2 regions of the Streptomyces sp. NPDC031064 genome follow, and region 1 is predicted to be linked to the other one. Evidence: riboswitches for the same ligand, from Rfam matches in the RefSeq annotation. Region 1 holds a riboswitch; the other holds the start of a gene.
What was found. A riboswitch is a leader RNA that binds a small molecule or an ion and turns the genes downstream of it on or off. The one in region 1 is predicted to bind S-adenosylmethionine.
Positions count from the first base shown of each region.

Region 2: another riboswitch for S-adenosylmethionine. It lies ahead of ACZ46W_RS13225 (aminotransferase class V-fold PLP-dependent enzyme); the one in region 1 lies ahead of thrC (threonine synthase).

Region 1 is NZ_JBVIGF010000005.1:480,029-495,110, forward strand. It holds gene ACZ46W_RS21020 (ABC transporter ATP-binding protein) at 1-443, opposite strand, end outside; partial or broken gene ACZ46W_RS21025 (ABC transporter permease) at 475-1,880, opposite strand; partial or broken gene ACZ46W_RS21030 (Uma2 family endonuclease) at 1,957-2,253, opposite strand; gene ACZ46W_RS21035 (hypothetical protein) at 2,343-2,546, opposite strand; gene ACZ46W_RS21040 (hypothetical protein) at 2,543-2,740, opposite strand; gene ACZ46W_RS21045 (helix-turn-helix domain-containing protein) at 2,856-3,698, shown strand; gene ACZ46W_RS21050 (DUF397 domain-containing protein) at 3,679-3,921, shown strand; gene ACZ46W_RS21055 (SRPBCC family protein) at 3,946-4,392, opposite strand; gene groL (chaperonin GroEL) at 4,490-6,112, opposite strand; gene ACZ46W_RS21065 (cold-shock protein) at 6,432-6,638, opposite strand; gene ACZ46W_RS21070 (ubiquitin-like small modifier protein 1) at 7,049-7,327, opposite strand; gene thrC (threonine synthase) at 7,352-8,668, opposite strand; SAM riboswitch class I at 8,653-8,797, opposite strand; gene ACZ46W_RS21080 (glucosyl-3-phosphoglycerate synthase) at 8,913-9,857, shown strand; gene ACZ46W_RS21085 (alpha,alpha-trehalose-phosphate synthase (UDP-forming)) at 9,903-11,345, shown strand; gene otsB (trehalose-phosphatase) at 11,640-12,497, opposite strand; gene ACZ46W_RS21095 (DUF3263 domain-containing protein) at 12,535-12,768, opposite strand; gene ACZ46W_RS21100 (extracellular solute-binding protein) at 12,782-14,059, opposite strand; gene ACZ46W_RS21105 (SIS domain-containing protein) at 14,185-15,082, shown strand, end outside.
Region 2 is NZ_JBVIGF010000003.1:476,108-491,189, reverse strand. It holds gene ACZ46W_RS13285 (hypothetical protein) at 1-767, opposite strand, end outside; gene ACZ46W_RS13280 (C40 family peptidase) at 793-1,824, opposite strand; gene ACZ46W_RS13275 (C40 family peptidase) at 2,051-3,076, opposite strand; gene ACZ46W_RS13270 (NYN domain-containing protein) at 3,398-4,762, opposite strand; gene ACZ46W_RS13265 (hypothetical protein) at 4,814-5,056, opposite strand; gene ACZ46W_RS13260 (rhomboid family intramembrane serine protease) at 5,209-5,907, shown strand; gene ACZ46W_RS13255 (Lrp/AsnC family transcriptional regulator) at 5,904-6,185, shown strand; gene ACZ46W_RS13250 (small hydrophilic protein) at 6,409-6,771, shown strand; gene ACZ46W_RS13245 (sensor histidine kinase) at 6,734-8,182, shown strand; gene ACZ46W_RS13240 (response regulator transcription factor) at 8,179-8,838, shown strand; gene ACZ46W_RS13235 (SLC13 family permease) at 8,913-10,343, shown strand; partial or broken gene ACZ46W_RS13230 (glycerate kinase family protein) at 10,298-11,520, shown strand; gene ACZ46W_RS13225 (aminotransferase class V-fold PLP-dependent enzyme) at 11,481-12,845, opposite strand; SAM riboswitch class IV at 13,020-13,137, opposite strand; gene trpD (anthranilate phosphoribosyltransferase) at 13,213-14,277, opposite strand; gene qcrB (cytochrome bc1 complex cytochrome b subunit) at 14,403-15,082, opposite strand, start outside.

The DNA.
Region 1 (15,082 bases):
TGCTGCTGCCCGCCCGACAGCTCGCCCGGCAGATGGCCCCGCCGCTCCCCGAGCCCCACCGACACCAGCGCCTGCCCCGCCCGCTCCCGCCGCTCCGCCGCCCTCAGCCCCAGCGGTACGAGGGCGGTCTCCACGTTCTCCTGGGCGGTGAGCGTCGGCACCAGGTTGAACCCCTGGAACACGAACCCGATCTTCTCCGCCCGTACGCGCGTCAGCCGCGCCTCGGGCAGCGTGGCCAGGTCGGTGCCGTCCAGCACGACACTGCCCTCCGTCGGCCGGTCCAGGCCGCCGAGCATCTGGAGCAGCGTCGACTTGCCGCCGCCGGTCGGGCCCTGGATGACCAGCCGCCCGCCGTCCTCGATGATCAGGTCCACTCCGTCCAGGGCCCGCACGGTGTCCTTGCCGCGCCGGTAGCGCTTGGTGACGCCACTGAGCTGGTACATCTGCTGTCAACTCCAGTCGTACGAGAAGGGTTTACTCAACGCGGCGCAGTGCGTCCGCCGGCCGCAGCCGCGCCGCGCGCCAGCCGCCGAACCCGCCCGCGACGAGCCCGCCCGCGACGGCGAGGCCCACGGCGAGGGCGATGGTGGTGAGCGAGACGGGCGCGGTGAGCGCGATGTCCAGGGCGCGGCCCGCCACCTCCCGCACCGGCCCGCCCCCGCCACCCGGGCCGACGAGCCGCTGGCCGCCGCCCGCTCCCCCGCCCAGTTCGGCCGTGAGCGTCGGGCTGAACGCCGTGATGGCCCACGCCCCGGCCAGCCCCACGCCGATCCCCAGCGCCCCGCCGATCAGCCCGTGCACCAGCGCCTCACCGGCCACCTGGCGGGTGACGCGCCCGCTCTTCCACCCCAGCGCCTTGAGGGTGCCGAACTCCGCACCCGCCGGCTCACCGCCGACGACGTCAGCAGCCCCGCCACCACGAACGCCGCGACCAGCACCACGATCGACAGCCACTTGCCCACGCCCGCCGCCAGGCCGGAAGCGGTCGACAGGGACCCGGAGACGGTGTCGGCGAGATCGGCGGACGTGGTGACGGTCGTCCCCGGAACGTTCTTCAGGACAGCACCCTTGACGTCCTCGATCCGCTGCGAATCGGTCGCCCGGACGTAGACCGTCGTCACCTTGCCCCTGGCGTCGGCGAGGGTCTGCGCCTCGGCGAGCGGCAGGTAGACGTTGGCGGCGGCGTCGCCGCTGTCGGCGGTCGCGATGCCGATGACGCCGTACGCCGTACCGGAGATGGTGAGCTTCTCCCCGACGGACAGCCCCTGCTCCTTGGCGTACGCGCTGTCGACGACGGCCACCTTCGCGGCGGTCTCGGCGGCCGTGAACGTACGCCCGGCCGTGATCTTCGACGACGTCAGCGGCCCGAGACCCTGGTGGGCGACGTCGGTCCCGTACACGGTGTACGAGTCGACCCCGAAGTCCGCCCCGCCGCCCTGGACCCGCTTGCCCGGCTGCGCCTGGCCGCGCTCGAACTTCCCGTCGACCTTCATCACCCGGGCGTTCAGCCCGCCGACGGCCTCCGCGACGCCGTCCTGCGCGCCGACCTTCGCGACGGTCGAGGCCGCGAGCGTCTCGAACCCCTGGACCATGACGACGTCCTGGCTCTGCTCGCCGCCGCCGTCGTCCTCGGCGTCGAACCGGAACCTCGGGCGCCGCACGGTGTCGCCCTCCCCGGGCGGTGAGGCGGCCTTGGTGACCGTCATGTCGGTCCCCAGCCCGTACAGCGACTCCAGAACCTTGTCCTGGGCCTGCTTCATCCCGGCCGTGACCGAGGTGACCACGATGACCAGCGCGATACCGAGGGCCAGCCCCGAGGCGACGACGAACGCCGCCTTCCGCCGTCGGCGCAACTCGCGCCGGAGATAGGTGAAGAACATGCCGCGAAAGCTATGGAGGCGGCGTGATGGGGGGTTAAGGCGCCGGTGAGAGTCACATGAGAACGGGGTACGGACGCTACGCGTCGGCCGCCGCGCCGCCCGGGAACGCCGCCGTGTCCAGCGCGACCCCGAACGGCTCGGGCAGGGTGAGCACCTTCCCGAACGGCACCCGGTCGGAGTGCTTGTACGTGCCGTCCTGCGGCTCCGTGAACAGGGTGACCATCGCGCCACGGGTGTCGTACCGGTCGATGAGCAGGTACATCGGGACCAAGGCACGCGCATAGGCGTGGTACTTCCTGGTCCGGTCGTCGGTGGCGTTGTTCTTGGAGGTGATCTCGACGATCAGCAGGGCCTCGGAGGCGTCGACGGGATCAAGGCGAATGTAGATCGACGGGACGCCGGGGAAGCGCCGCCTTTCTCAGCGTCCCACGATCGTGTGAGCAGCGCACGAACCCGGCACTCTCACGGCAGGCGAGCCTGTCTGTTCAACTCCCGAACGCGCGCCCGAAGAACCTCGCCCGGCGGGGCGGGGGTCAGCGCCTCGGGCGGGCAGTCCCACTCCCGGCCGCCGCCCGGCGGGCGCAGTTGTACGTACCCGCCGACGTGCCCCATGACCTCACCGACCCGCCCGTCCCGGGAGTCGATCATGTACTCGGGCGCGCTCATCGGCCGGCCCCGCGCAGCACGTCGACCAGCCGCATGGCCGTGTCCACGTTGCACCGGCCGAGCTCCACCAGCGAGTACGGCACTTCGTTCGCGGCCGACACCGGGTCGACCCGCAGGGACGGCAGGATCACGCCCACCCTGCGGAGCTCGTCCCGCAGTTGCGCCACCACTTGCTCGGCCGACAGCATCCCCATGACCAGGCACCTCCACGCTGAGTGTTCGGGTTCTGTACACAGCGTGGTCGATTGGCGGCTAGTCTGAACACAAAGGCGGCCCAACAACCCCATCTGTGCTAACGGGAGTTGACACATGCCCGGTCCAAAGGATCTCGACCCGTCTTCCTCACCCAGGGCACTTCTTGGCGCCGAGCTGCGCCATGCCCGCGAAAATGCCCGTCTGAGCCAGGAAGCACTGGGCGAGAAGCTCTTCGTGAGCGGCTCGTTCATCGGCCAATTGGAGTCGGGCACACGACGGATGCAGCCCGAGATCGCGGCCAAGATCGACGACATACTGGGCACGAATGGTTTCTTCCAGCGGAACTGCAAGGCCGCCAACAAGTCGAGGTACCCGGATCACTTCGCCGAGGCGGCGGAGGCGGAAGCGGTCGCCACGGCGATCAAGGAGTACGCGCCGCTGCTGATCCCGGGCGTGTTGCAGACGGAGCCGTACGCGCGGGAGATCTTCCGGGCGTACCAGCCCACGGCGACGGACGACGTCATCGACGGCCTGGTCGAGGCGAGGCTGGCCCGCGCGCACATCCTGGACGACCCGACGAAGCCACTGTTCTGGGCGGTCCTGGACGAGGCGGTACTGCGACGGACGGTCGGCGGCCCGGGAGTGATGTCCGGGGCGCTGCAACACATCGCCGGGTTGGGCCGTTCCCATCGGGTGATCGTGCAGGTGCTGCCGTTCAGGGCGGGGGCGCACTCCGCACTGAACGGCTCGCTCAAGTTGATGGCCTTCGACGACGCACCGCCGCTGGCCTACCTGCAAGGGCTCAACACGGGACAGTTGCAGGACGACCCCGCCACCGTCAGTCGGTACGAACTGACTTACGATCTGCTCGGGGCCAGCGCACTGTCACCCCAAGAATCCCTGGCCCTGATCGAATCAGTGGCGGAGGATTACGCCCATGAAGATCGAGATCATTGACTGGCGCAAGTCGAGCTACAGCGGCGGCGACGGCGGCGACTGCCTCGAAGTCGCGACGTGGCGCAAGTCCACCTACAGCGGCGCCAGCGGCGGCGACTGCCTCGAAGTCGCCGACGGCCACCCCGACATCGTCCCCGTCCGTGACTCCAAGAACCCCACCGGCCCCAAGCTCGTGTTCCGGGCCGCCGCCTGGTCCGCGTTCGTAGCGGGCCTCAAGCGATAAGAGCAGCGCGCACGGCCCCGAGGCTCACACGGCCCCGGGGCCGTACCGCGTCTCCAGCAGGTGCCGCAGCATGGCGAGGTCCTTGCGGTTGGCGCGCCGTACCGCCATGGCGGCGAGGCGGCTGCCGCCCCCGCCACGGTTCCGTAGCGTCATGCGCGTGCGGTCGCCCTCGACCCCGTACGGCTCCCAGGTGTACGTGGTCTCCATGGGGAACGGGCCCTGATCCGCCCGCATCACGAGCTTCCGCCCGGGCTCGTACTCGACGATCTCGTACGTGTAGACGAGCCGGCGCCCGAGGAAGCGGGCGACGAACGCGGCCCGAGCGCCGACGCGGACCTCCGACTCGGTCTCCCACTCCACCGACACGATGTTCGTGTACCACTCGGGCGCGGTCGAGGGATCGGCGGCGTACGCGGCGACGAGGTCGCACGGGGCGTCGATCACGGTCTCGGTCAGGACGTCGACGGCCATGAGACCAGCGTAGAACGCGGAGAACGCCCGAGGGCGGCACCCCCTGGGAGAAGGGGTACCGCCCTCGGAACGAAAGGACGTGTCCGATCCGCGAGGATCAGAAGTCCATGTCACCGCCCGGCATGCCGCCCGGAGCACCGGCCGCGGCCTTCTCCGGCTTGTCGGCGATGACGGCCTCGGTGGTGAGGAACAGCGCCGCGATGGAGGACGCGTTCTGCAGGGCAGAGCGGGTCACCTTGGCGGGGTCGATGATGCCCTCGGCGATCATGTCGACGTACTCACCGGTCGCGGCGTTCAGGCCGTGGCCGACGGGCAGGTTGCGCACCTTCTCGACGATGACGCCGCCCTCGAGACCACCGTTGACGGCGATCTGCTTCAGCGGGGCCTCCAGCGCCAGCTTGACGATGTTGGCGCCGGTCGCCTCGTCACCGTCGAGCTCCAGCTTCTCGAAGACGCTGGACGCCTGGAGCAGGGCCACGCCACCACCGGCGACGATGCCCTCCTCGACGGCGGCCTTGGCGTTGCGCACCGCGTCCTCGATGCGGTGCTTGCGCTCCTTGAGCTCGACCTCGGTGGCGGCACCGGCCTTGATGACGGCCACGCCGCCGGCCAGCTTCGCCAGGCGCTCCTGGAGCTTCTCGCGGTCGTAGTCCGAGTCGGAGTTCTCGATCTCGGCGCGGATCTGGTTGACGCGACCAGCGACCTGCTCGCTGTCACCGGCACCGTCGACGATGGTGGTCTCGTCCTTGGTGATGACGACCTTGCGGGCGCGGCCCAGCAGGTCCAGGCCGGCGTTCTCCAGCTTGAGGCCGACCTCCTCGGAGATGACCTGGCCACCGGTGAGGATGGCGATGTCGTTCAGCATGGCCTTGCGGCGGTCGCCGAAGCCCGGGGCCTTGACGGCGACGGACTTGAACGTGCCGCGGATCTTGTTGACGACCAGGGTCGACAGGGCCTCGCCCTCGACGTCCTCGGCGATGATCAGCAGCGGCTTGCCGGACTGCATGACCTTCTCCAGCAGCGGGAGCAGGTCCTTCACCGCGGAGATCTTGGAGTTGACGATCAGGATGTACGGGTCGTCGAGCGACGCCTCCATACGCTCCATGTCGGTGGCGAAGTACGCCGAGATGTAGCCCTTGTCGAAGCGCATACCCTCGGTGAGCTCCAGCTCCAGACCGAAGGTCTGGGACTCCTCGACGGTGATGACGCCTTCCTTGCCGACCTTGTCCATGGCCTCGGCGATGAGCTCACCGATCTGGGTGTCGGCGGCGGAGATGGAGGCCGTGGAAGCGATCTGCTCCTTGGTCTCGACATCCTTCGCCTGCTCCAGCAGCGCGCCGGAGACGGCCTCGACGGCGGTCTCGATGCCGCGCTTCAGGGCCATCGGGTTGGCACCGGCGGCGACGTTGCGCAGACCCTCGCGGACGAGCGCCTGGGCGAGGACGGTCGCGGTGGTCGTACCGTCACCGGCGACGTCGTCCGTCTTCTTGGCGACTTCCTTGACCAGCTCGGCGCCGATCTTCTCGTACGGGTCCTCGAGCTCGATCTCCTTGGCGATGGAGACACCATCGTTGGTGATCGTGGGGGCGCCCCACTTCTTCTCGAGGACGACGTTGCGACCCTTGGGGCCCAGGGTCACCTTGACGGCGTCGGCGAGCTGGTTCATGCCGCGCTCGAGGCCGCGCCGTGCCTCCTCGTCGAACGCGATGATCTTGGCCATGTGAAGTGGTCCTCCCGGACTGGGGTGGATGCTCCGGACCGCGCTGGCGCCCGCGACGGACGGCCTGCATGCCCCTGTGGTTCCTTGCCCCACCGGCCTGCGGACCTCACCGACCCGGTCCTTCGTTGTCACTCTCACCTTCAGAGTGCTAACGCCAATGATTAGCACTCGACCCCTACGAGTGCAAGCGCCTCTCGCATACGAGACAGGGGCCCGCCACGGGTCCGGACACGCGCGAGGGGCCCGCGTCCCCTGGAACGCGGGCCCCTCGGCACTTGCGATGTCGACAGTCGATGGTCGGTCGATCGCGACGCGGCTCTCAGCCGGCGGCGAGCTTGACCATGTCCGCCTGCGGACCCTTCTGGCCCTGCGAGATCTCGAACTCGACTCGCTGACCTTCTTCAAGGGTGCGGTAGCCGTCCATCTGGATCGCGCTGTAGTGGACGAAAACATCCGCACCACCGTCGACCGCGATGAAGCCGTACCCCTTCTCCGCGTTGAACCACTTGACGGTGCCCTGAGCCATGCCTAACTCCCCTATTACTGGCCCTTGCACAGGACCGCACTTCGCGGACCCGGGTCAGACCTCACCCGCTGACAGGTGCGGGCGTGCGCCGGAACGCGTCGACCGCCGCTGAATGTATCTGCCCAACTGCCGTCTGCAACAGGTCAATCGGACGAGAATTCCGAGCACGGGTGAACGGAAAAGATGGCCGAATTGGCCAGAATCCCGGGCAAGTCGGGCCCGGCAAAGTGCGCAAATGGCGCAACTCTCAAGCTCACATTGACTGCATCTTGTCGCCGCCTCACCGCATTCTCATATGCGGGCGGCACTGGCAGCGGCGGGGACTTCCCCAACTCTACCGCGCTCAACCATGCAGAATTGCCCCCTCCGCTTAGCTCGCGGAGGGGGCAATGGAGGTAACGCTGCGTACGTCAGCAGCCGCCTGCGACGGCCGGGATGATGGACACGCCGGCGCCATCCGGGGTGGCGGTCTCCAGGCCGTCCTCGAAGCGCACGTCGTCGTCGTTGACGTACACGTTCACGAACCGGCGGAGCTTGCCCTGGTCGTCCAGGACGCGGGCGGCGATGCCCGGGTGGTTCTTCTCCAGCGACTCGATGACCTCGGAGAGGGTCGCGCCCTCCGCCGTGACCTCGGCCTGGCCGCCCGTGTACGTACGGAGGATGGTGGGGATGCGGACGTTGACGCTCATGTTCGTAGTGCCTTTCGGGTCAGGTCAGGCCAGGCCGGCGTCGCGGAACGCGTCCAGGCTCGGGCGGATCGTGGCGGTCGGGCCCGTCGTCGGGGCCACCGCGTCGAGGGTCTTCAGGCCGTCGCCCGTGTTGAGCACGACCGTGGTCAGCGACGGGTCCAGCACGCCCGCCTCGATCAGCTTCTTCGTCACGCCCACGGTCACCCCGCCCGCCGTCTCGGCGAAGATGCCCTCGGTCCGGGCCAGCAGCTTGATCGCGTCGACGACCTGCTCGTCGTTGACGTCCTCCACCGCGCCGCCCGTCCGGCGCGCGATGTCCAGCACGTACGGACCGTCGGCCGGGTTGCCGATGGCGAGCGACTTGGCGATGGTGTTCGGCTTCTGGGGCCGTACGACGTCGTGACCGGCCTTGAAGGCCGCCGACACCGGGGAGCAGCCCTCCGCCTGGGCGCCGAAGATCTTGTACGGCTTGTCCTCGACCAGGCCGAGCTTGATCAGCTCCTGGAGGCCCTTGTCGATCTTCGTGAGCTGCGAGCCGGACGCGATCGGGATGACGAGCTGGTCGGGCAGCCGCCACCCGAGCTGCTCGCAGATCTCGTACGCCAGCGTCTTCGAGCCCTCGGCGTAGTACGGCCGCAGGTTGACGTTGACGAAGCCCCAGCCCTCGCCCAGCGGGTCGCCGATCAGCTCGGAGCAGAAGCGGTTCACGTCGTCGTAGGTGCCCTCGATGCCGACCAGGTCACCGCCGTAGACCGCCGCCATGACGACCTTGCCCTGCTCCAGGTCGTGCGGGATGAACACGCACGACCGGAAACCGGCCCGCGCGGCGGCGGCGCCGACGGCACCCGCCAGGTTGCCCGTGGAGGAGCAGGACAGGGTGGTGAAGCCGAAGGCGCGGGCGGCCTCCAGGGCCTGGGCGACGACCCGGTCCTTGAAGGAGTGCGTCGGGTTGCCGGAGTCGTCCTTGATGAACAGCCGGCCCGGCTCGACGCCCAGCTCACGGCCCAGGTTGTCGGCCTGGACGAGCTTGGTCCAGCCCGGGTTCAGGTTCGGCTTCTCCGTCACGTCCGCCGGGACGGGGAGCAGCGGCGCGTACCGCCAGATGTTCGCGGGCCCGGCCTCGATGCGCTTGCGCAGCCCCTCGGGGTCGCCGACCGGCAGGTCGTACGCGATCTCCAGGGGCCCGAAACACAGCTCACAGGCGAAAATGGGACCGAGCTCGAAGCGCTCGCCGCATTCGCGACAGGAGAGGGCGGAAGCAGGCCCGAGGTCGACGTTCTTGGCGGTGGCGACAGTCTGTACAGCCATGGAGGCGAGGCCCTTTCTCCTCATCTTCCTCATGGCGCACTTCGCCATGAGACGGATTTGGCACCTTCCCTAGCCGGGGCCTCGCGCAAGATCTTGCGAGTGCCGACTGGAGGGTTGCCGGGGCTTCAACGGGCCGTATCCCTCTGCCCCTCTGGATGAGCGGTATTCGATTGTCTGCACGGGGACCCGACATGCGACGGTCATCCGCGTTGTTCAAGACTGTAACCGAACCCCCGGACGCTTGAGATGGTCGTCCGAAACGCGAGATGGAGATCACGTGCTGGAAGAGGTGGAGCGCTGGCTGGAGCGGCGGTCCTGGTCCGTGGCCGACCGACCGCTCGACCGGCTGCTCGCGGCCAAGCACCGTACGACCGTCAGTGTCGTCCTGCCGGCGCTGAACGAGGAGGCGACGGTCGGCGACATCGTCACGATCATCCGCCGCGACCTGATGTCCCCCTCCGCCCCCCTCGTCGACGAACTCGTGGTGATCGACTCGGGCTCCACGGACCGCACCGCCGAGGTCGCCGCCGCCGCGGGCGCGCGCGTGGTGCACCGGGACGCGATACTCCCCCGCATACCCGCCCTCCCCGGCAAGGGCGAGGTGCTGTGGCGCTCCCTCCTCGCCACCAGCGGCGACATCGTCTGCTTCGTCGACGCCGACCTGCGTGACTTCTCGGCCGATTTCGTCACCGGCATCGTCGGCCCGCTCCTCACCGACCCGTCCGTCCACTTCGTCAAGGCCATGTACGACCGGCCCCTCGCGGGCGTCGCCGGCCACGGCGGGCGGGTGACCGAGCTGGTCGCCCGGCCGCTGCTGAACCTGCACTGGCCCCAGCTCGCCGGGTTCGTCCAGCCGCTCGGCGGCGAGTACGCGGCCCGCCGCTCGCTCCTGGAACGGCTCCCCTTCCCCGTCGGGTACGGGGTCGAGCTGGGCCTCCTCGTCGACGCCCTGCACACCGTGGGCCTCGACGCCCTCGCCCAGGTGGACGTGGGCGTGCGCAAGCACCGGCACCAGGACGAGCGGGCGCTGGGCCGGATGGCGGCGGCGATCTACCGCACGGCCCAGCTCCGGCTGTCGCGCGGGCACCTGGTGCGGCCCCGGCTCACCCAGTTCGACCGGGGCGACGACGGCTTCGTGCCGCGCACGCACGAGGTCGACACCGAGGAGCGGCCGCCGATGATCGAGGTGGCCGAGTACGCACGGCGCCGCCGGGTGGCGTGAGTGCCGTACGTTTGAGCGTTTCCGCTACGGGCTAGGTTCGTCTCCATGGCAGCCCAGATTCTCGTCGCCTCCAACCGCGGTCCGGTCAGCTACGTCCCCCGCGAGGACGGCACGTTCGACACCCGGCGCGGCGGGGGCGGGCTGGTGTCGGGACTGTCCGCGATCGGGCCGGACGCGGGCGCGCTGTGGGTGTGCGCGGCCCTGAGCGACGGCGACCGGCAGGCGGTGCGGCGGGGCGTCGCGGCCGAGCCGGGCGTGAAGATGCTCGACATCGACGCACGCGTGCACGCGGACGCGTACAACGGCATCGCGAACTCGGTGCTGTGGTTCGTGCACCACATGCTGTACCAGACGCCCCTGGAACCCATCTTCGACGCCGAGTTCCGCCGGCAGTGGGTCGCCTACCGCCTCTACAACCGGGCGTTCGCCGAGGCCCTCGCGCAGGAGGCGGCCGACGGTGCCGCCGTCCTCGTCCAGGACTACCACCTGGCCCTCGTCCCCGGCATGCTCCGCGAGCTCCGCCCCGACCTGCGGATCGGCCACTTCTCGCACACCCCGTGGGCGCCGCCGGAGTACTTCTCGATGCTCCCCGACGACATCGCCGAGGAACTCCTGCTCGGCATGCTCGGCGCGGACCGCCTCGGCTTCCTGACCTGGCGCTGGCTCCAGGCCTTCCAGGCGTGCTGCGGCCGGTCCCTGAAGGACATGGACGTACAGACCTTCTGGCCCAAGGACATGCCGCCCAGCGTCGAGCACTGGGCCCACGGCCGCCCCCGCCGCACCGAACTGGGCGTGCACGGCCTCGGCGCGGACGGCGACTTCCTCCGCGACCGCTCACGTCGCCCCGACGTCGACGACCGGATGGCGGCCCTCCGCGACCAGATCGGCCCCGGCCGCAAGACGATCGTCCGCGTCGACCGCACGGAGCTCTCCAAGAACATCGTGCGCGGCCTCCTCGCCTACCGGCACCTGCTCGCCGAGCGCCCGGAGTGGCGCGAACGGGTGGTCCACCTCGCCTTCGCCTACCCCTCCCGCCAGGACCTGGCGGTCTACCGCGAGTACACCGCCCAGGTGTCCGAGCTCGCGGACGAGATCAACGCGGAGTACGGCGTCGACGGCTGGACGCCCGTCATCCTCCACGTCGAGGACGACTTCGCCCGCTCCCTCGCGGCGTACCGCCTGGCGGACGTCGCGCTGGTCAACCCCATCCGCGACGGCATGAACCTCGTCGCCAAGGAGGTCCCCGTCGTCTCCGACCACGGCTGCGCCCTCGTCCTGTCCCGCGAGGCGGGCGCCTACGAGGAGCTCCGCGAGGACGCGATCACGGTGAACCCCTACGACGTGGTCGGCACGGCCGACGCCCTCCACGAGGCCCTCTCCATGTCCCCCACCGACCGCGCGGACCGCACCAAGCGCCTGGCCGCGGCGGCGACGTCCCTGCCCCCGGCCCGCTGGTTCCTGGACCAGCTCACCGCGCTCCGTCCCTGACGGGGAGGTAGCACGTGGGGGCTGACGCCCCCACACCCCCGTGACGCGGCAGCTTCGCGCCGCGAAGGACCCCGACCGTCAGACGAACGACGGCCGGGGTGGGGCCGTGCAGGGTCGCCCCCGCAGAGGTTGGCGGCGAAGCAACGGCTCCCTCAAAAGGCACCCAAGGCCGCCGGCCTCGAGGAGGTGAGCCCGGAGGGGCCACGCCCCCCACCCACGGGTTTTCGAGCGGGAGACGGCCACCGGCCCACGAAGGCCGGGCCCGCAGGGGGCCACGCCCCACCACGCACAGGGTCAGGCGGCGGCAGCCGCCAAGGAGGACAGCAGGGCCACCACGCCCGCCGGGCCCGGGACCTGGAGGTCGGCGCGGGTGGCGACCTCGGTGACCTCGTCGCTGCCGCTGCACACCAGCAGGCCCGGCAACCCGTCCGACCGGAGCTTCTCGACCGCCGCGAACGCCGGCAGGTCGCCCAGGTCGTCGCCCGCGTAGACCACGACCTCCGCACCGACCTCCCGTACGTACTCGGTCAGCGCGACGCCCTTGTCGACGCCCGGGGGGCGCAGCTCCAGGACGAGGCGGCCGGGTTCGAGGACCAGGCCGTGCCGGGCCGCCAGGTCGGACAGCGGGGCGCGCAGGGCCTCGAAGGCCGCCTGCGGGTCCTCCGCGCGGCGGGTGTGGACGGCCACCGCGCGGCCCTTCTCCTCGATCCACGTGCCGCGCCACGCGCCCACCTGGTCCAGGAACCCGGGCAGCTCGGCGCGGACGGCCGCCACGCCCGGGTGCTCGGGGGCGGCGCGGACCGTGCCGGTGACGGCGTCCCAGCGCTCGGCGCCGTAGTGGCCGAGGACCACCAGGTGCTCCAAACCCGGCACCCCGGCGAAGCCGCCGTACCGTACCGCCACGCCCGCCGGGCGGCCGGTGATGACCGCGACGGACGCGACGCGCGGGGCGAGCGCGGCGATGGCGGCGACGGCACCGGGGTGGGCCCGGGCCTGCTCGGGGTCGTCCACGATGTCGGCGAGGGTGCCGTCGAAGTCGAGGGCGACGACCGCCTGCCCGGGACGGTCCAGGAAGGCGGCGAGGCCCTCGCGGCCGGCGGCCGTGGCCGGGCGCGGCAAGGAGTGCGGCATGGAATCCGGTGGGGTGCCCATGCAACGGAACCTATCCAGGGCCCCGCCCGCGCACACCTCAGCGCCGCGCCTCCCGCGACGCCCGTACGCGCCGCAGCCGGTTGACGGTGACCGGGTCGTGCTCCAGCGCCCTCGGGTCGTCGAGGAGCGCGTTGAGCAGTTGGTAGTACCGGGTGGGCGACAGACCGAGCTGCTCGCGTATCGCGCGTTCCTTGGCGCCGGGGCCGGGCCAGGAGCGCCCTTCCATGGCGAGGACGGCCCGGTCCCGGTCGGTGAGTGGCTCGGCGGTCATATGAGCAACATAGTTACTCGGCCGCTTCCGCGTCCTCGGCGTCCCGCGCTATCCCCGACAGCACCGCGTCCGGGTCGCCGTCCGGCGCGACGGCCTTGCCGATGTTCTTCTTGACGCTCTCGCTCACCTTGGCCCAGGACGTCTGGCCCACCGGGTACAGCTCGGAGGTGGGCAGCTCCTCCAGGAACGGCCACAGGTCCTTGTGCTTCGTGTCGGCGCGCATCGCGGTGCTGGCGGTGGTCGTGACGGGGAGGATGTCGTACTGGTCGGAGAAGGCCAGCACGTTCTTGTCCTCGTACACGTACGTCAGGAACTCGCCGATCTGCTTGCGGTGGTCGTTCTGCTTGAACGCCATCATCCAGTCGGCCACGCCCATCGCCGGCCGCGATTCGCCGTCGGGGCTGGGCAGGGGCACCATGCCGACCTGGATGCCCGCCTTCTCGGCGGCCTCCATCAGCGTGGGGTGGCCGTTGAGCATGCCGACGTCACCGCGGATGAAGGCGTCGAAGGCCTCCTGCCGGTCGAGGTCGCCGGGGGCGACCGGGCCGGTCAGCCCGCGCCCGACGAGGTTGTTCTTCAGCCAGGTGAAGGTGGCGATGTTGGCGTTGGAGTTGATGTCGTAGGAGATGTCACTGGTGTCGCGGTACCCGCCGCCACCGGCCAGCATCCACATCATGGTCTCGGCCTGGGACTCCTCGGAGCCCAGCGGCAGCGCGAAGGGGTACTTCACGCCCTCGCCCTTGAGCTTCTCGGCGGCGGCGCGGATGTCGTCCCAGTTCTTCGGCGGCTTGGCGCCGGCCTTGTCGAACAGGCCCTTGTTGTAGAAAAGGAGCCGGGTGCTGGCCGCGAACGGCATGCCGTACTGGGCGCGTTCGACCCGGCCGGCCCGGCTGAGCAGGGGCAGGAAGTTGGCCTGGGTGGGGATGGGGATGAGTTCGTCGACCCGGTAGAGCTGGCCGGCGTCGGCGTAGTCCGCGTACGCGCCGATCTGCGCGAGGTCGGGGGCCTGGCCGTTCTTGACCATCTCGGCGACCTCGCGGTCGACGTCCTTCCAGGACATGACGTCGACGTCGATCTTGATGCCGGGGTGCGTCTTCTCGAAGGAGCGGGCGACGCCGTCCCAGTACTTCTGGGAGGTGTTGCCGTCGGTGCTGCCGTAGTCGGCGGCCACCAGCTTGAGGGTCACATCGCCGTCGTCACCGGCCCCGCAGCCTGACAACGTTGCCACCATGCTCAGTGCGGCCACGGCCGCGATCAGTCCCGTACGGCGGCCCGGATAGCGGCGCTGCACAACTCTTCCCCACCTTTGATTCCTGCTTGAGCCGTGATTTTCCCACAGCGTGGGTGAGGTCTACACCACCTGGGTATCGCTTGGCCAACACAACCTCTCTCCGCAGCAGTAGGAGCACAGCGCCCATGTCACGTACCGCAGCAGAGATCGCCACCCAGCCCACCTGCTGGCGCCGGGCCGCCGAGGCGGCCGCGTCGTTCGGGGAGGGGCTGCCGCGGCCCGGCGAGCGGGTCGCCGTGACCGGCTGCGGGACGTCGTGGTTCATGGCCATCGCGTACGCGGCGCTGCGGGAGGCGGCGGGGCAGGGCGAGACGGACGCGTACCCGTCGTCGGAGTTCCCCTCCTCGCGCGCGTACGACCGGGTCGTGGCGATCACCCGGTCGGGTACGACGACGGAGGTGTTGGACCTCCTGGGCGGGGTGCGCGGGAAGGCGCCCACGCTGGCGCTGACGGCCGACCCGAAGACGCCGGTCATGGACGCGGCGGACGCCGTCGCGGTGCTGGACTGGGCGGACGAGGAGTCGGTCGTGCAGACCCGGTTCGCGACGACGGCGCTGGCGTTCCTGCGGGCCGCGCTGGGTGACGTGTCCGGCGTACCGGGCGTGAAGCCGGTCGCCGAGGCGGCGGCGGACGCGGAGGCGGCGGTGGCGGACCCGCTGCCGGAGGCGGTGCTGGGCGCCGAGCAGTGGACGTTCCTGGGCCGGGGCTGGACGTACGGCCTGGCGCTGGAGGCGGGGCTGAAGATGCGCGAGGCGGCGGGGGCGTGGACGGAGGCGTACCCGGCGATGGAGTACCGGCACGGCCCGATCGCGATCACCGGCCCGGGGCGGGTGGCATGGGTGTTCGGCGCTGCGCCGGAGGGGCTGGCGGCGGACGTGGAGCGGGTGGGCGGCACGCTCCACGCGCGCGGGGGCGACGACCCGATGGCGGACCTGATCCGCGCGCAGCGGCTGGCGGTGGCGCTCGCGGAGGCGAAGGGGTACGACCCGGACCGGCCGCGCAACCTCACCCGGAGCGTCATCC
Region 2 (15,082 bases), on a different contig from region 1:
GCCGCCGAGGTGTGCGCCCGGGTGGCGACGTGCGTGGTCTCGTGGGTGAGCACGAAGCCCTGCCCGAACTCGCCGAGCCTCGCGTACCCCTCCGGATTGACGATCACCCGGTCCGCCGGCCCGTCGGGCGCACCGCCCACCCGGCCGGTCGTGACCGCCGCGATGCCCCGGTACCCCGCCGCCGGCTCCCCCAGCAGCGCCCCCATGCGCTCCAGCGAGCCCGGCACCAGCACCACCACGCGCCGCGCCCAGAGCCCCTCCGGCCAGGCGGCCGACACGGCGGGCACCGCCCGGTCGGCGGCCGCCGCGACGGCCCGCAGCCGTGCCGCGTCCTGCCCGACGCCCAGGACCAGGCTGTGCCTGCCCCGTACGACGTCGATGTCGCCCTGCTCCCAGAGCTGTGGGGCGGCGCCCTTCGCGGGCCGGTCGGACGTCACCTGCCAGCGGCCGTCCCGCCGCGCGAGCTCCAGCGCCCGTTCGCCGGTCACCGTGCCGCTGTCGAACCCGGCGATGCGGTAGCGCAGCTCGGCCCGCGCGCTCGCCCGGTCGTCGCCGTGCCGCCGCACCTCCGTGACCCGGTAGGACCAGGCCCGCAGCGGCACGTCCGACAGCTCGGCGGCCCGCACCTCGGCGGCCCGCCGGTCCACCGCCGCCCGGACGCCGGCCGTGTCGGGCGCGGGCGCCGGCCGGGGTGCCGTGCACCCGATGAGCAGCAGCAGGCCGAGCACCGCCCCCGCCGCACGTCTCCGGTTCCGCATCCTCCGCATCGTACGGGGCACGGCCGGGCCGTCGTCAGACCCGGGTGACGGCCGAGACCGGCATCATGCCCACCGGGTCGTAGCGCACGGGCGCGCCCGGGTAGGGGGCGTGCACCACCTGGCCGTTGCCCATGTACATCCCGACGTGGCTGGCGTCGTCCCGGTAGGTCACCAGGTCGCCGGGGCGCGCCTCGGACAGCGGGACGTGCCGTCCGGCGTTGCGCTGGGCCTGCGAGGTGCGCGGGAGGCCGACGCCCGCCTGCGCGTAGGACCACTGCATCAGCCCGGAACAGTCGAAGCCGGAGGGGCCGTTGGCGCCCCACACGTACGGCTTGCCGACGGCCGAGCGGGCCGCGGCGACGGCGGCGGCCGCCCGGCCCGACACGGCCTCGCCGCCCAGCGGCGGCAGGTCGTCGCGGCCGGAGCGGGAGGCGCGGTCGAAGGCGTCGCGCTCGTCGGAGGGGAGGGAGTTGAGCAGCGCCCGTGCCTCGGCGAGCTTGCGCTCGACCGTGCGCTTGTGGAGCGCCACGGCGGCCCGGCCGCGTTCGAGTTCGGCGAGCATCCGGGTGGCCTCGGCGCGCTGCTGGGCCAGGCCCCGCTGGGCGCGCCGGAGTTCGGTGAGGGCGCCGGCCTGCCGCTCGCTGATGCGGTCGAGGGCGGCGGCCTTGTCGAGGTAGCCGTCGGGGTCCTTCGAGAGCAGCAGCGCCAGCGCGGGGTCCATGCCGCCGGACCGGTACTGGGCGCCCGCCACGAGGCCGAGCGCGCCGCGCATCCGGTTGATCCGCTCCTGGCCGCGCGCCACGCCGTCCTGTACCCGGCCCACCTGCTCGCGCAGCGCGTCCGTGCGCTCGTCCGCCTCGTTGAACGCCTCGGTGGCCTTCTCGGCCTCCTCGTAGAGCCGGTCCACCTTGGCCCGGGTGACCTCCACCGGGGTGCCGGGCTCCGCGCTCGCGGGGGCGGCGCCGAACGCGGCGGCGGTGGCCGCCGCGGCGGAGAGGACAGTGACCTTCGCGCTCCGGGAGAGCCCCGGCGAGGAGGATGACGAGGACCGGCGATGGGACGCCACGTACCGCGCTCCCTTCCGCTGCTGTGCAGTCTGTGCGGGCTGTTGCGCGCCAGACAGTAGCCGGGCGACCACGCACCGGCCAGCGACCGTACGGGCGTCGAACAACGGCGCCCCGCCCGAGACCACAAGGTCACCGGCGGGGCGGAGCGTCAGCTTGGAGGGCGGTAAACCACCCGATCGGGCGCGCGGTTCGGGCGCGTCAGACGTGCCGGGCGTACCGGAGGCGTCAGATGCGTACGCCGAACTGGAAGTCGCCGAGCCAGTCCATCGACTCGTAGCGGACGAAGGCGCCGGGCTTCGGGGCGTGCAGCACCGTGTTGTTGCCCGCGTACAGGCCCACGTGCGAGAGGCCGTTGAAGAAGACGAGGTCGCCGGGCTTGAGCTGGCTGCGGCCGATCTTCACACCGTCGTTCTGCTGGGTGTAGGTGGTGCGGGTGAGGCTCACACCGGCCTGGCGGTACGCCCACTGGGTCAGGCCCGAACAGTCGTAGGCGTTGGGGCCCTCGGCACCGGAGATGTACGGCTTGCCGACCTGGGTGTCGGCGGCGGCGAGGGCGGCGGCGCCGCGCTGCGAGGCGGGCACCTCGTTGCCGAGGTCGACGCGGTCGCCGGCCTCGCGGCTGGCGCGCTGCTCCTCCTCCTGCATCTTCGCCCGCTCTTCGGCGGTCAGGGTGTTGAGCAGTTTCTGCGCCTCGGCGAGCTTGCCCTGGTAGGACTTCTTCTTCTCGGCGAGGGTCTTGCGCACGTCTTCGAGGCCGGCGAGCTTCGCGGTCGCCTCGGCCCGCTGCTGGGCCAGGGTGCGCTGTTTGGCCTGGATGGTCTCCAGGGCCTGGGCCTGCTTGGCGCTGATGGCGTCGACGGCCGACGCCTTGTCGAGGTAGCTGTCCGGGTCGGAGGAGAGCAGGAGCTGGAGCGCGGGGTCCATGCCGCCGGAGCGGTACTGGGCGGTGGCGACCGAACCGAGGCCGTCACGCAGCTCGTTGAGCTCCTGCTGGCCGCGCGCGACCTTGTCCTGGAGGGCGTCGACCTCCTTCTGGAGCTTGCCGCGCTGCTCGTCGGCGAGGTTGTACTGCTCGGTGGCTTCCTCGGCCTCGTGGTGGAGCTTGTCGACCTTGGCCTTGACCTCGCTCTTGCTCGGCTTGGGATCTGCCTGAGCGGCCTGGGAGGACAGGGCGACGGCAGCGGCGGCGGTCGCGGTGAGCACGGTCACGCGGGCGCGGCTCGGCTGCTTGGGACGACGGTGGGACGCCACGGAGGCGAGCTCCTTCTTCCTCATGCTGCCGCCTGCCGGGCATGGGGTCGGGGCCCCGGCTCCGCACATCGTGTCCGGCTCCCCCGCGAAACAGGCCGAACTGCACGGATTTAGGCGGTTCCTCCGCTGTCACTCCCGATGAGTGATCACCTGCGCGGAGGTTCGAGGCCAGACCCTAGTGACCATCTTGTGATCAGTTCAAATCCTCATGCGAAAAATCTCGCTCAGGGGCCACATTCTTTACACACAGCCCACGGTGCGTCATGGGCACTTGACGGTACGTTTCCCGAAATCGGGCATTGCGCCTATGAGTTATAAGCGTCACGAGACACGCGAAAGGCGCTTCAGCAGCAAGGCGGACGCGACGGGCCTCGCGCCCGACTTCGCGACGCCGTCGGCGACTTCCCGGTCGGTGGAGACCACCACGACCGGCCGGCCCGGCGGCTCGGCCCGGACGAGCTGGCGGATCAGCTCGTCCGCCGTCACACCCGGCTTGGAGAACAGCACCCGCACCCCGCGCGGCGGCGCGAGCAGCACCGGAGCGGCCAGCTCGGCGCCGTCGAAGACACAGGTGACCTCGGCGCCCGTGCGGGCGGCCAGCGCCGAGAGCCCGCCGAGCAGCCGCAGCCGCTGCTTCTCCAGCGGCATGGTCGGATAGCCGGTCTTGGTGACGTTGTAGCCGTCCACCACCAGGTGGGCCTGCGGCAGCGCCAGCAGTTGGTCCAGCAGCGCCGGGTCGGTCTCCGACAGGGCGCGGGCCGCGATGTCCTTGGGCGACATCCGGCCCGGCTCCACCGCGTCGACGGTGTCCGCCGGGTGGACCGAGACGGGCGGCAGGGCCAGCTCGCGGCGCAGCCCCTGGGCCGACTCCAGAACGGTGTCCAGCAGCAGCCGCAGCCGCATGTCCTCCACCGAACGGCCCTCGCGGGCGGCCCGCCGGCTGGCCTCCAGCGCGGCCTCCGCCTCGCCGAGGCGCGCCTTGAGGCGGCGCGTCTCGCTCTCCGCGGCGGAGACCTGGGCGGCCGCCTCGGCGCGTACCCCGTCGATGTCGGCCAGACTGCGGCGCAGGGCGGCCTCGCCGCGCTTGACGTCGCTCTGGGCGCTGCGCAGCTTGCGCTGAAGCGATTCGGCTTCCTTGCGCGCCGCGTCCAGCTCCGTGCGCAGCCGCTCCGTCTCCGCCTTCGTCTGGGCGCGGGCCTCGGCCAGCTCGGCGCGGAGCCGCTCCAGCTCCCGCCGGCCGGCCTCGTCGGCGCGCTCGGCGTCGGCCCGCTGGGCCTCCTCGCCGGCGGCGGCGACCAGCTTGACCCAGCCGGCGGGGCGCAGCACATAGGCGGCCGCGGCCACGTCCACCGGGTCGGCGGCGGCCGGGGGCGAGCCGGCCTCGACGGCGCCGGCCAGCTCCGGCTGCCCCTCCTTGAGCCGCTCGCCGATCCGCTGCCGGAACAGCGGGTCGGCCTCCAGCGCGGCCGCCATCGCGTTGCCCGCGAACTTGGCCCGGCGGGACGGGGTGAACCGGGCGTACTGACGCAACTGCGCGGGCAGTTCCGTGACCGTCAGCCCGCCGAAGGCGTCCGAGACGAGCGCGACGACGCGGCGCCGCACTCCCTCGGGCAGCGGGCGGTCGAGCGCCTCGGCGGCGCCACCGGCCGCACCGGCCGGCTCAGCGCCGCTGGCGGGCTGCTCCACGATTCGTCACCCCACTACCCGTCCGTCTCGGCCCCGGGCCGCTCCCGCTCCTCAGGAAGCCGCGCCCGGCCTGTCCACCAGCTCGATCTGGTCCACCGCGTTGCACCAACGGCAGCGGACCGACTCGATGGTCTCACTGACCACCTCGCGCTCCTCCACCGTGGGCTCGCCCGCGAGGTCCAGATGGACGTACTCCACGACCTTCGACGACCGCGTGACGTCGAAGCGCGTCAGATTGCCGCAGAGCGTGCAGCGCCAGCGGGTCGTCGCGGTCGGCAGGGGAACCGTCGTCATCGTTCCGTCCTCTTCCATGGTGCCGGGTGCGTCAGCCGCGGTGCGCCGTCGAACTGCGGGTGTACTGCCCGTAACCCTACGGCCTCGCGGGTACCCCTGTGGCGCGGCGAGGCACCCTGTCCCGCTCCCTCCGTTTACGTCATGATCTGTCCATGATCGCTTGGCGCGGACCGACCGTGACGTACGCCGTGATCGGCGCCTGCTTCCTGATCTTCCTGGTGAGCCCGGTGTCCGGGCTGAACCCCTCGTACGGCACCGGCGACGCGCTCCTGGCCGCCCAGAGCACGTACTTCCACCGCTGGGGCATCGTCCCCACCGAGCTGCTGAGCGGCGCCCCGCGCGCGCTGCTCACCCCGCTGACCGCCCTGTTCGTCAGCGGCAGTTGGCTGCACCTGCTCGGCAACATGCTCTTCCTGTACGTGTTCGGCGCGATGGCCGAGGAGCGGATGGGCCACCTGGAGTTCGGCCTCTTCTACGTGGGCTCGGGCTGCCTCGCCCTCTTCGCGTACGCGGTGGCGCACGCGCAATCGGACCAGACCCTGGTGGGCGCGTCGGGGGCGATCTCGGGGGTGCTCGGCGCGTTCCTCTACCTCTTCCCGAGGGCCCGGGTGACCAGCCTCTTCCCGTTCCTCTTCTTCCTGCCGCTGCGCTTCCCGGCGTGGATCGTGCTGCTCTTCTGGTTCGTCCTGCAATGGCTCGCCGCCCGCGACGCCGGCACCGGCCCGGGCGTGGCGTACCTGGCGCACGTGGTGGGGTTCTGCCTGGGCTTCCTGTACGCGTGGGGGCGGTTCCGGGGTGGGGCTAGAGTGAAGGCCCACCCAGCGGCCACCGAGGGAGAAGGACAGCCGTGATCACCGCGATCGTGCTCATCAAGACCAGCGTGGACCGCATCCCGGAGATCGCCGAGTCGATCGCCGCGCTGGAGAACGTCAGCGAGGTCTTCTCGGTCACGGGTACGTACGACCTGATCGCCATGGTCCGCGTGGCCAAGCACGACGACCTGGCCGACGTCATCCCCGGCCGGATCAGCAAGATCCCGGGCGTCGAGGCCACCGACACGCACGTGGCGTTCCGCACGTACTCCCAGCATGACCTGGAGGCCGCGTTCGCGATCGGCCTCGACGCGTAACGCCCCCCGGCCAGGGCACCCCCGCTGCCCGGCGCGCGTCACCCGGACGGATGACGTCCCGGGTCCGTCGGGGGCGCCCGGGCGCGGACGGCTGCCGCTGGGGCCGCTCCGGTGATCGCGCCCCGCTTCGGGGACGAGCCCCGTCAGGAACCCGTGCGGTTTATGAAGGAGCCTTCATCCGGCGCTCATTCACGCGTGGCCGGGCCGCGCCCAGGATGGGGGCATGGCCTTCACCCATCGCATGGTGACGCTCGCCGCGGTCGTCGCCATCCCGCTCGGCATCGCCGCGACCAGCTACACGCTGACCGACACGCCCGAGGCGCCGAAGGTGCCGCCCGAGGTGGAGCTGGGCACCTCGCCCCGGCCCACCGGGGCTCCGGAGCCGAGCCGGACGCCGGGGCCCGGCAGGACGGCGAGTGCGACGCCCACCGGCGTTCCCGTACCGAGCACGACGCGGCCCCCCGCGCCGAAGGAGACCCCGCCCGCCCGGACCCTGCCGACCGACACCGTGGTGCCGGGGCCGCCGGCCACCGCGGGGGACGACGACGATGACGACCTGGGTGACGACATCGGTGACGAGAACTGACCGCCGCGTCTCCGCCCGGGTGCGGATCCTGCTCTGGCTGCTGCTGGTGATGGGCGTGGCGCTGGTCGCCGTCGCCATGACGACCCGGTCCATCCTGCTGCGCGACGTCGACCACCGGATCAGCCAGCTCCTCACCCAGGAGACCCGCGAGTTCGCCAACTTCGTCGACCAGGGCGTGGACCCCGACACCGGCGCCGAGTTCACCGAGCCGCGCCGCCTGCTGGAGGTGTTCCTCCAGCGCCAGTACTCCGACCCCGACGAGGAGCTGCTCGGCCTGACCCGGGGGGCGGGGGGCGTCCCGGCCGTGCTGCGCCAGCCCCGGGACACCAGCGGCGACGCCCTGCACCACGACCGGGACGCGCTCGCCCGGATCTTCGACTCCCCCGACCGCTCCGGCACCCTGCGCCGCCCGCAGGGCGAGGTGCGGTGGGCCAAGGTGCCCATCCAGCCGGCGGGGCACGCCGCACCCGGCGCGTTCGTCGTCGCTTTCCACGCCGACAACGAGCAGGCCATCGCCGCCGAGGCGTTCCGCACCCAGCTCGCCATCTCGGGTGTGGCGCTGCTGATGACGACCGGCATCGGCTGGGCCGTCGCGGGCCGCATCCTCGCCCCCGTGCGCCTGGTCCGCCGGGCCGCCGCGCAGCTCACCGAGCAGGACCTGACCCGCCGCATCCCCGTGCAGGGCCGCGACGACATCGCGCTGCTCGCCGAGACGTTCAACGCCATGCTGGACCGGCTGGAGGCGGCGTTCGCGGCGCAGCGCCAGTTCGTCGACGACGCCGGACACGAGCTGCGCACGCCCATCACGATCGTGCGCGGGCACCTGGAGCTGATGGGCGACGACCCGGCCGAGCAGGCGGAGACGATCCGGCTGGTCACCGACGAGCTGGACCGGATGAGCCGGATCGTGGAGGACCTGCTTCTCCTCGCCAAGGCCGAGCGCCCCGACTTCGTCACGCCGGAGCCGGTGCAGCTCGGCGAGCTGACCGCCGACGTGTTCGTGAAGGCGCGGGCGCTGGGCGAGCGCGAGTGGGTGCTGGAAGGGGTCGCCGACCGGGAGGCCGAGCTGGACCCGCAGCGCATCACCCAGGCGATGGTGCAGCTCGCGCAGAACGCCGTCCAGCACACCGTGCCGGGGCAGCGGATAGGGATCGGCTCGCGCGAGGCCGAGGGCCGCATCGAGCTGTACGTCGCCGACACCGGGCCCGGTGTGCGGGCCGAGGACGCCGCCGTGATCTTCGAGCGGTTCCGGCGGGGCACGGCCCGGCGCGGCACCCGCGCGGGCGGCGGCGCGGGGCTTGGGCTGTCCATCGTGAAGGCCATCGCCGAGGGCCACCGGGGCCGGGTGGAGCTGCGCCGTACCGAGGGCGGCGGGGCCACCTTCGTACTCGTACTGGAGGAGGACGAGTGAACCGCATTCTGATCGCCGAGGACGAGGAGCGGATCGCCTCCTTCGTCGAGAAGGGGCTGCGCGCCAACGCGTTCACCACCACCGTCGCCGCCGACGGCGACACCGCTCTCGACTACGCCGTCACCGGCGGGTTCGACCTGATGGTGCTGGACATCGGGCTGCCCGGCCGGGACGGCTTCACCGTGCTGCGGGAGCTGCGCGAGGCCCGCGTCACGCTGCCGGTCATCGTGCTGACCGCACGGGATTCGGTACGGGACACGGTGGCCGGCCTGGAGGGCGGGGCGGACGACTGGATGACCAAGCCGTTCCGGTTCGAGGAGCTGCTGGCACGGGTACGGCTCCGGCTGCGCACCGCCGCCCGGGCGCCGGAGGTGACGGTGCTGCGCAGCGGCGACCTCGGCCTGGACCTGCGCACCCGCCGGGCCCGCGCCGGTGACCGCACCGTGGACCTGACGGCCCGTGAGTTCGTGCTGCTGGAACTGTTCCTGCGCCATCCCGGCCAGGTGCTGTCACGGGAGCAGATCCTGTCCCACGTCTGGGGGTACGACTTCGACCCCGGCTCGAACATCGTGGACGTGTACGTCCGGAACCTGCGCAAGAAGCTGGGCGCGCAACGGCTGGAGACGGTGCGCGGCATGGGGTACCGCCTGCCGTAGCGGGCTGCCGAAGATGAACTTTCCTTAACAAAGGGCTCATTGAGGACTCACGGCGCGTATCCAGACTGATCACCGTGACCCACTCCCTCAGCCGGGCGGCCTGGCTGGGCGGCGCGCTCGGTGTGTGCGCGCTGCTGGCCCTGCCGAACCGGTTCCCCGGACTCGGCGGCGACGCGCGCCTGACGCTGGCCGTCTTCGTGCTCGCCACCGTCGCCTGGATCGCCACCGCCGTCGACAACACGTACATCGCGCTGGGCGCGGGCCTGGCGCTCACCGCGACGGGGGTGATCAGCAGCGAGACCCTCTTCGCCACGCTGGGCGACGAGACGATCTGGCTGCTGATCTGCGCGTTCGTGCTGGCGGCTGCGGTCACCCGGACGGGGCTCGCCGGGCGGGCGGCCGCGTTCCTGGTGAGCGGCGCCCGCACGGTGCGCCAGCTCGTCCACCTGACGACCGCCGCGCTGGTCGTGACGTCGTTCGCCGTCCCGGCGACCTCGGGGCGGGCCGCGCTGGCCCTGCCCGTGTTCCTGGCACTGGCCGAGGTCCTGGCGGAGCGCAAGCGGCTGGTGGTGATGCTGGCGCTGCTGTTCCCGACGGTGGTGCTGCTGTCGGCGGTCGCCACGCTGATCGGCGCCGGGGCGCATCTGATCACCGTCAATGTGCTGTGGGAGCAGACCGGGCAGCGGCTGGGGTTCGTCCAGTGGCTGCTGCTGGGGCTGCCGCTGGCGATCGTGTCGTCCCACCTGGCGGCCGAGGCGGTGCTGCTGACGACCACTTCGCGGGCCGACCGGACCGAACCGGTGCGCATCACCCCGTCCGACATCGAGGCGCACTCCCCCACGCCCGTCACGGGCCCGCTGTCCACCGCCGAGGCGCGCTGCGCGCTGCTGCTCGCCACGGTGGTGCTGCTGTGGTGCAGCGAACCGCTGCACCGGGTGTCCCCGGCGGTGGTCGCGCTGATCGGCGCGGTGGTGGCGGCGTCACCGGCGCTGGGGACGGTACGGCTCAAGGACGGGCTGACGACCGTGCCCTGGCCGCTGCTGCTGTTCATGGCGGCGACGATGGCGATGGGCGTGGCGCTCGCCGATTCGGGCGCGGCGAAGTGGCTGGTGTCCGGGATGCCGGTGCACGCGCCGCCGTGGCTGTTCCTCACCGTCGTGGTGGTCGTCAGCACGGCGGCGCACCTGGTGCTCCAGTCCCGCTCGGCCCGCTCCTCCGTGCTCGTCCCGCTGGTGGTCGTGGCGGCGACCGCGGCGGGGGTCAACCCGGTGGCCGCCGCGCTCGCCTCGACGGCGGCGGCCGGGTTCTGCCACACGCTGCCCGCCTCCGCGAAGCCGGTGGCGCTGTTCTCCGACCTCCCCGACGGCGTGCCCACCTACACCCCGCGTGACCTGCTGCGGCTGTCGGCGGTGCTCGCCCCGCTCACGGCGGGCCTGGTCCTGCTGTTCGCCCTGACCGTCTGGCCGCTGCTCGGCGTGCCCGTCCTCCTGGAGACCCAGCCGTGAACGTTCCGTACCGCATCGCCGTGGCGCCCAGCGGCTTCAAGGAGTCCCTGTCGGCCCGGCAGGCCGCCGAGGCCATCGCCGAGGGGGTGGCACGGGTCCTGCCGGACGCCGAGCTGGACCTGATCCCGCTGGTCGACGGCGGGGAGGGCACGGCGGAGGCGCTGGCCGCCGCGACCGGCGGGCGGCTCGTCCCGTACCCCGCCACCGGCCCGCTGGGCGACCCGGTCGACAGCCACTTCGCGCTCCTCGGGGACGGCTCGGCGGTGGTGGAGATGGCCGCCGTCGCGGGGCTGGCCCTGGTGCCGCCGGGCCGCCGCGACCCGGGCGCCACCACGACGTACGGGGTCGGCGAGCTGATCCGGGCCGCCCTGGACGCGGGCGCCCGGCGGATCCTGGTCGGCTGCGGCGACTCGGGCACGTCGGACGGGGGCGCGGGCGCGCTCCAGGCGCTGGGCGTGCGGCTGCTGGACGCGGGCGGTGACGAACTGCCGTACGGCGGGGCGTCGTTGTCCCGGCTCGCGGGCATCGACGCGGGCGGGCTCGATCCGAGGCTGGCGGGCGCCGAGCTGCTGGTGGCGTGCAACCCGTACAACGTGCTGTGCGGCGAGCGGGGCGTGGCCCGGGTCTTCGGCCCCCAGAAGGGCGCGACCCCGGCGCAGTGCGAGGAGCTGTCGGCGGCGCTGGAGCACTGGTCGGCCCTGCTGACGGCGGCCTTCGCCCCGGAGGTGGACCTGCGCCGCGCGCCCGGCACGGGCGCGTCGGGCGGGCTGGGCGCCGGGCTCGCGGCGGTGGGCGCCCACCTGCTCCCGCGCTTCGAGGTGCTCCTCGACGGGCTGGACCTGGGCGCCCGGCTGGGCCACGCCGACCTGGTGATCACCGGCGAGGGCACCCTGGACGCCCAGACCGTGCGCGGCAAGGTACCCGGCGAGGTGGCGCGCCGGGCGCGGGAGGCGGGCGTCCCGGTGCTCGCGCTCGCCGGCACGCTGGGCGAGGGCGCCCGGGAGGCGGGGCTGGACGCCTACGAGTCGATCGCGCCCGGCCCCCTACCGCTGCCCAACGCCCTGGACCGCGCGGCCGAACTGCTCGCGGACGCCGCCGAGCGGGCGCTGCGCACGGTCCTCGTGGGCACCCGGATGGTCAGCCGCGGTCGGGCACACAGCGCCCGTCCTCCGTACGGTAGTTCCACTTCGCCCCGTCCCGTACGAGCTCCTTCACGGCCCGAACGAACCGGTCGACGTGCTCGTCCGGCGTCCCCGCCCCGAAGCTGACGCGGATGGCGTTGAGCGACTTCTCGCCCGGCGCCGCCTCGGGCGCGCCGCACTCGCCGACCTCCTGGGGGTCGCTGCCGAGCAGGGTGCGCACCAGCGGATGGGCGCAGAACAGCCCGTCGCGGACGCCGATCCCGTACTCGGCGGAGAGCGCCGCCGCGAAGTGGGAGCTGTTCCAGCCCTCGACGACGAACGAGATGACGCCGACCCGCGGGGCCTCGTCGCCGAACAGCGACAGCACCTTCACCTCGGGCACCTCGGCGAGCCCCTCGCGGACCTTGCCGATCAGGTACTGCTCGCGGGCGACGAGGTTGTCGAACCCGGCCTCGGTGAGCGCCTTGCAGGCGGAGGCGATGGCGTACACGCCGATGACGTTGGGCGACCCGGCCTCGTGGCGGGCGGCGGTGGTGTGCCATTCGACGTCCACCCCACCATCGGCGCGCCGGGCGACCTTCCGGGACGCGCCGCCGCCGGCCAGGTACGGCTCGGCCTCCCGCAGCCAGTCGGCGCGCCCGGCGAGGACGCCGGAGCCGAACGGGGCGTACAGCTTGTGCCCGGAGAACGCGACCCAGTCCACGTCCAGGTCGCGCACCGAGACCGGGTGGTGGGGCGCGAGCTGCGCGGCGTCCAGGACGATGCGGGCGCCGTGGGCGTGGGCGGCGGCGGCCAGTTCGCGCACGGGCCACAGCTCGCCGGTCACGTTGGACGCGCCGGTGACGCAGACCAGGGCGGGCCCGTAGGGGTCGCGGTCGGCGAGCGCCCGCTCCAGCGTCTCGACGGCCTGGCCCGGGGTGCGGGGCGCGTTGAGGTAGGTGACCCGCGCGTCCCTCCAGGGCAGCAGCGAGGCGTGGTGCTCGGTCTCGAACACGAAGACCTGGCAGTCGGCGGGCAGCGCGGCGGCCAGCAGGTTGAGCGAGTCGGTCGTCGAGCGGGTGAAGACGACCTGGTCGCCCTCGCGGCAGTCCAGGAACTCCGCGACGGCGACGCGGCTGTTCTCGAACAGGTCGGTCGACAACTGCGACAGGTACCCGGCGCCCCGGTGCACGCTGCCGTAGTAGGGCGCGTAGGCGGCCACGTCGTCCCACACCCGCTGGAGGGCGGGCGCGCTGGCGGCGTAGTCGAGGGCGGCGTACGTGACCTCACCACCGGTGACGAGCGGCACGGTGACATCCCGGCCCAGCACGGGCAGCGGGGAACAGACGGACTGGTCGGCGGCGACGGTGGTGACAGACATGGTGAACTCCCGTACGAGGCAGGCGAATCCGTGCGTCAACGCGTCGGAAAGGCAGCACGACGCGGCGCAGCGGGAAAGGTGAAAAGGGGGTACCGAAGAGGGGCGATACGCCCTATCGCATTCGCTTGCTCACGAGACTGCTCCCTTGAGGACCAGGACCCCAGGGTGTGCAGGGGTCCGCGCTTGCCGCAGACCTCGCTGCCTGCGGCCTGGTCTTCACCCGGGGCACCCCGCCACGGACGGAGGGTTGCCGGACAGCGGGCCGGGGCCGTAGTCGCTGTCACTCATGACCTTGAAAGGCATCTTGCCATACGTCTCGACATGCGCAAGGCGCAGTCCGGCATCCGGACTGCGCCCCGCGTCACACTCAGCGGTGGCTCGCCGCCACCCACCGTTCCAGCGCCGCCCGCGCCGCGCCGGAGTCGATCGACTCGGCCGCCTTGGCGATGCCCGCCCGGATCTGCTCGGCCAGCGGCGCGTCCGACGGCTCCAGGGCGACCAGGGCCGCCGCCGCGTTCAGCAGCACCGCGTCCCGTACGGGCCCGGTCTCGCCGGCCAGCAGCCGGCGCGCCACGTCCGCGTTGTACGAGGCGTCCGCGCCGCGCAGCGCCTCCACCGGCACCAGGTCGATGCCCACGTCCCTGGGGTCGAACGTCTCCTCGCGCACCGCGCCGTCCCGGACGACCCACACCTTCGAGGTGGCCGTGGTGGTCAGCTCGTCCAGCCCGTCGTCGCCCCGGAACACCAGCGCGGAGGAGCCGCGCTCGGCGAGGACGCCGGCCATGATGGGGGCCATCCGGGCGTCGGCGACGCCGGTCGCCTGGGCCTTCACCCGCGCCGGGTTGGTGAGCGGCCCGAGGAAGTTGAACGTGGTGCGGATGCCCAGCTCCTTGCGGGCCGCCGCCACGTGACGCAGCGCCGGGTGGAACTTCACCGCGAAGCAGAAGGTGATGCCGGCCTCCTCGGCGACCTCCGCCACCCGCCGGGGCGACAGGTCCAGGTTGACGCCGAGCTTCTCCAGCACGTCGGAGGAGCCGGAGGCGGAGGACGCGGCACGGTTGCCGTGCTTGACGACCTTGGCGCCGGTTCCGGCGACGACGATCGCCGACATGGTGGAGATGTTGACGGTCTTGGCGCCGTCGCCGCCCGTGCCGACGAGGTCGACGGACGGGCCGGGCACGTCGATGACGTTGGCGTGCTCGTACATGGTGCGTACGAGGCCCGTGATCTCCTCGACCGTCTCGCCCTTGGCGCGCAGCGCGACCGCGAAGCCGGCGATCTGGGCGTCGGTGGCCTCGCCGCGCATGATGCGGTCCATCGCCCACGCCGTGTCGTCGGCGCTCTGGTCGCGCCCTTCCAGCAGGCCGTTCAGCACCTCGGGCCAGGAACGACCCGCCGTGCTCGTACCTCCAGCGGGGTTCACAGCGCTCATGGTCGCTCCTGGTGTCCGTGCGTACAGAGATGAGCACAGCCTATCGAGCCGCCGGGCACGGCAAAGAGCCCCGTCCAGCGGCTGGACGGGGCTCGATGCGGTGTGGCGACTCTCAGGTCAGGTGATCAGTGGTGGCCGTGGCCGCTGCTGATCTCCTTGTACTCCTCGACGGTGGCCTTGGGGATCTGGTTCCCCTCGCCGAAGTAGCCCTTGCTGAGCTTGGCGCGGAGCCGCTGCGTGCGCGACGGCTTGCGCTCCACGCCGTTCTCGTCGACCGTCGGGCCGATCTCGGCGGGCGTGTACTGCTCGTGCGCGGTGAGCGAGTGGAGCTGGGCCTGGCTGAGCGGCTCGTGGATCTCGACGAACTCTCCGTGCGGCAGGCGCTTGATGATGCCGGACTCACGCCCGTGCAGCACCTTGTCGCGGTCGCGCCGCTGGAGACCCAGGCAGATCCGCTTGGTGATGATGAACGCGATGACCGGGCCGAGGAAGAAGAAGATCCGGACGAACCAGGTGATCGAGTTGATCGACATGTGGAAGTGGGTGGCGAAGATGTCGTTGCCACCACCGATCAGCATGATCATGTAGCCGGTGACCCAGGCGACACCGAGCGCGGTCCGGGTCGGCGCGTTGCGCGGCCGGTCCAGCAGGTGGTGTTCGCGCTTGTCGCCGGTGATCCACGACTCGATGAACGGGTAGACCGCGATCGCCACGAGCATCACGCCGAAGAGGACCAGCGGGATGAACACGCCCAGGACCAGGGTGTGGCCCCAGAGGTTGATCTCCCAGCCCGGCATGACACGGA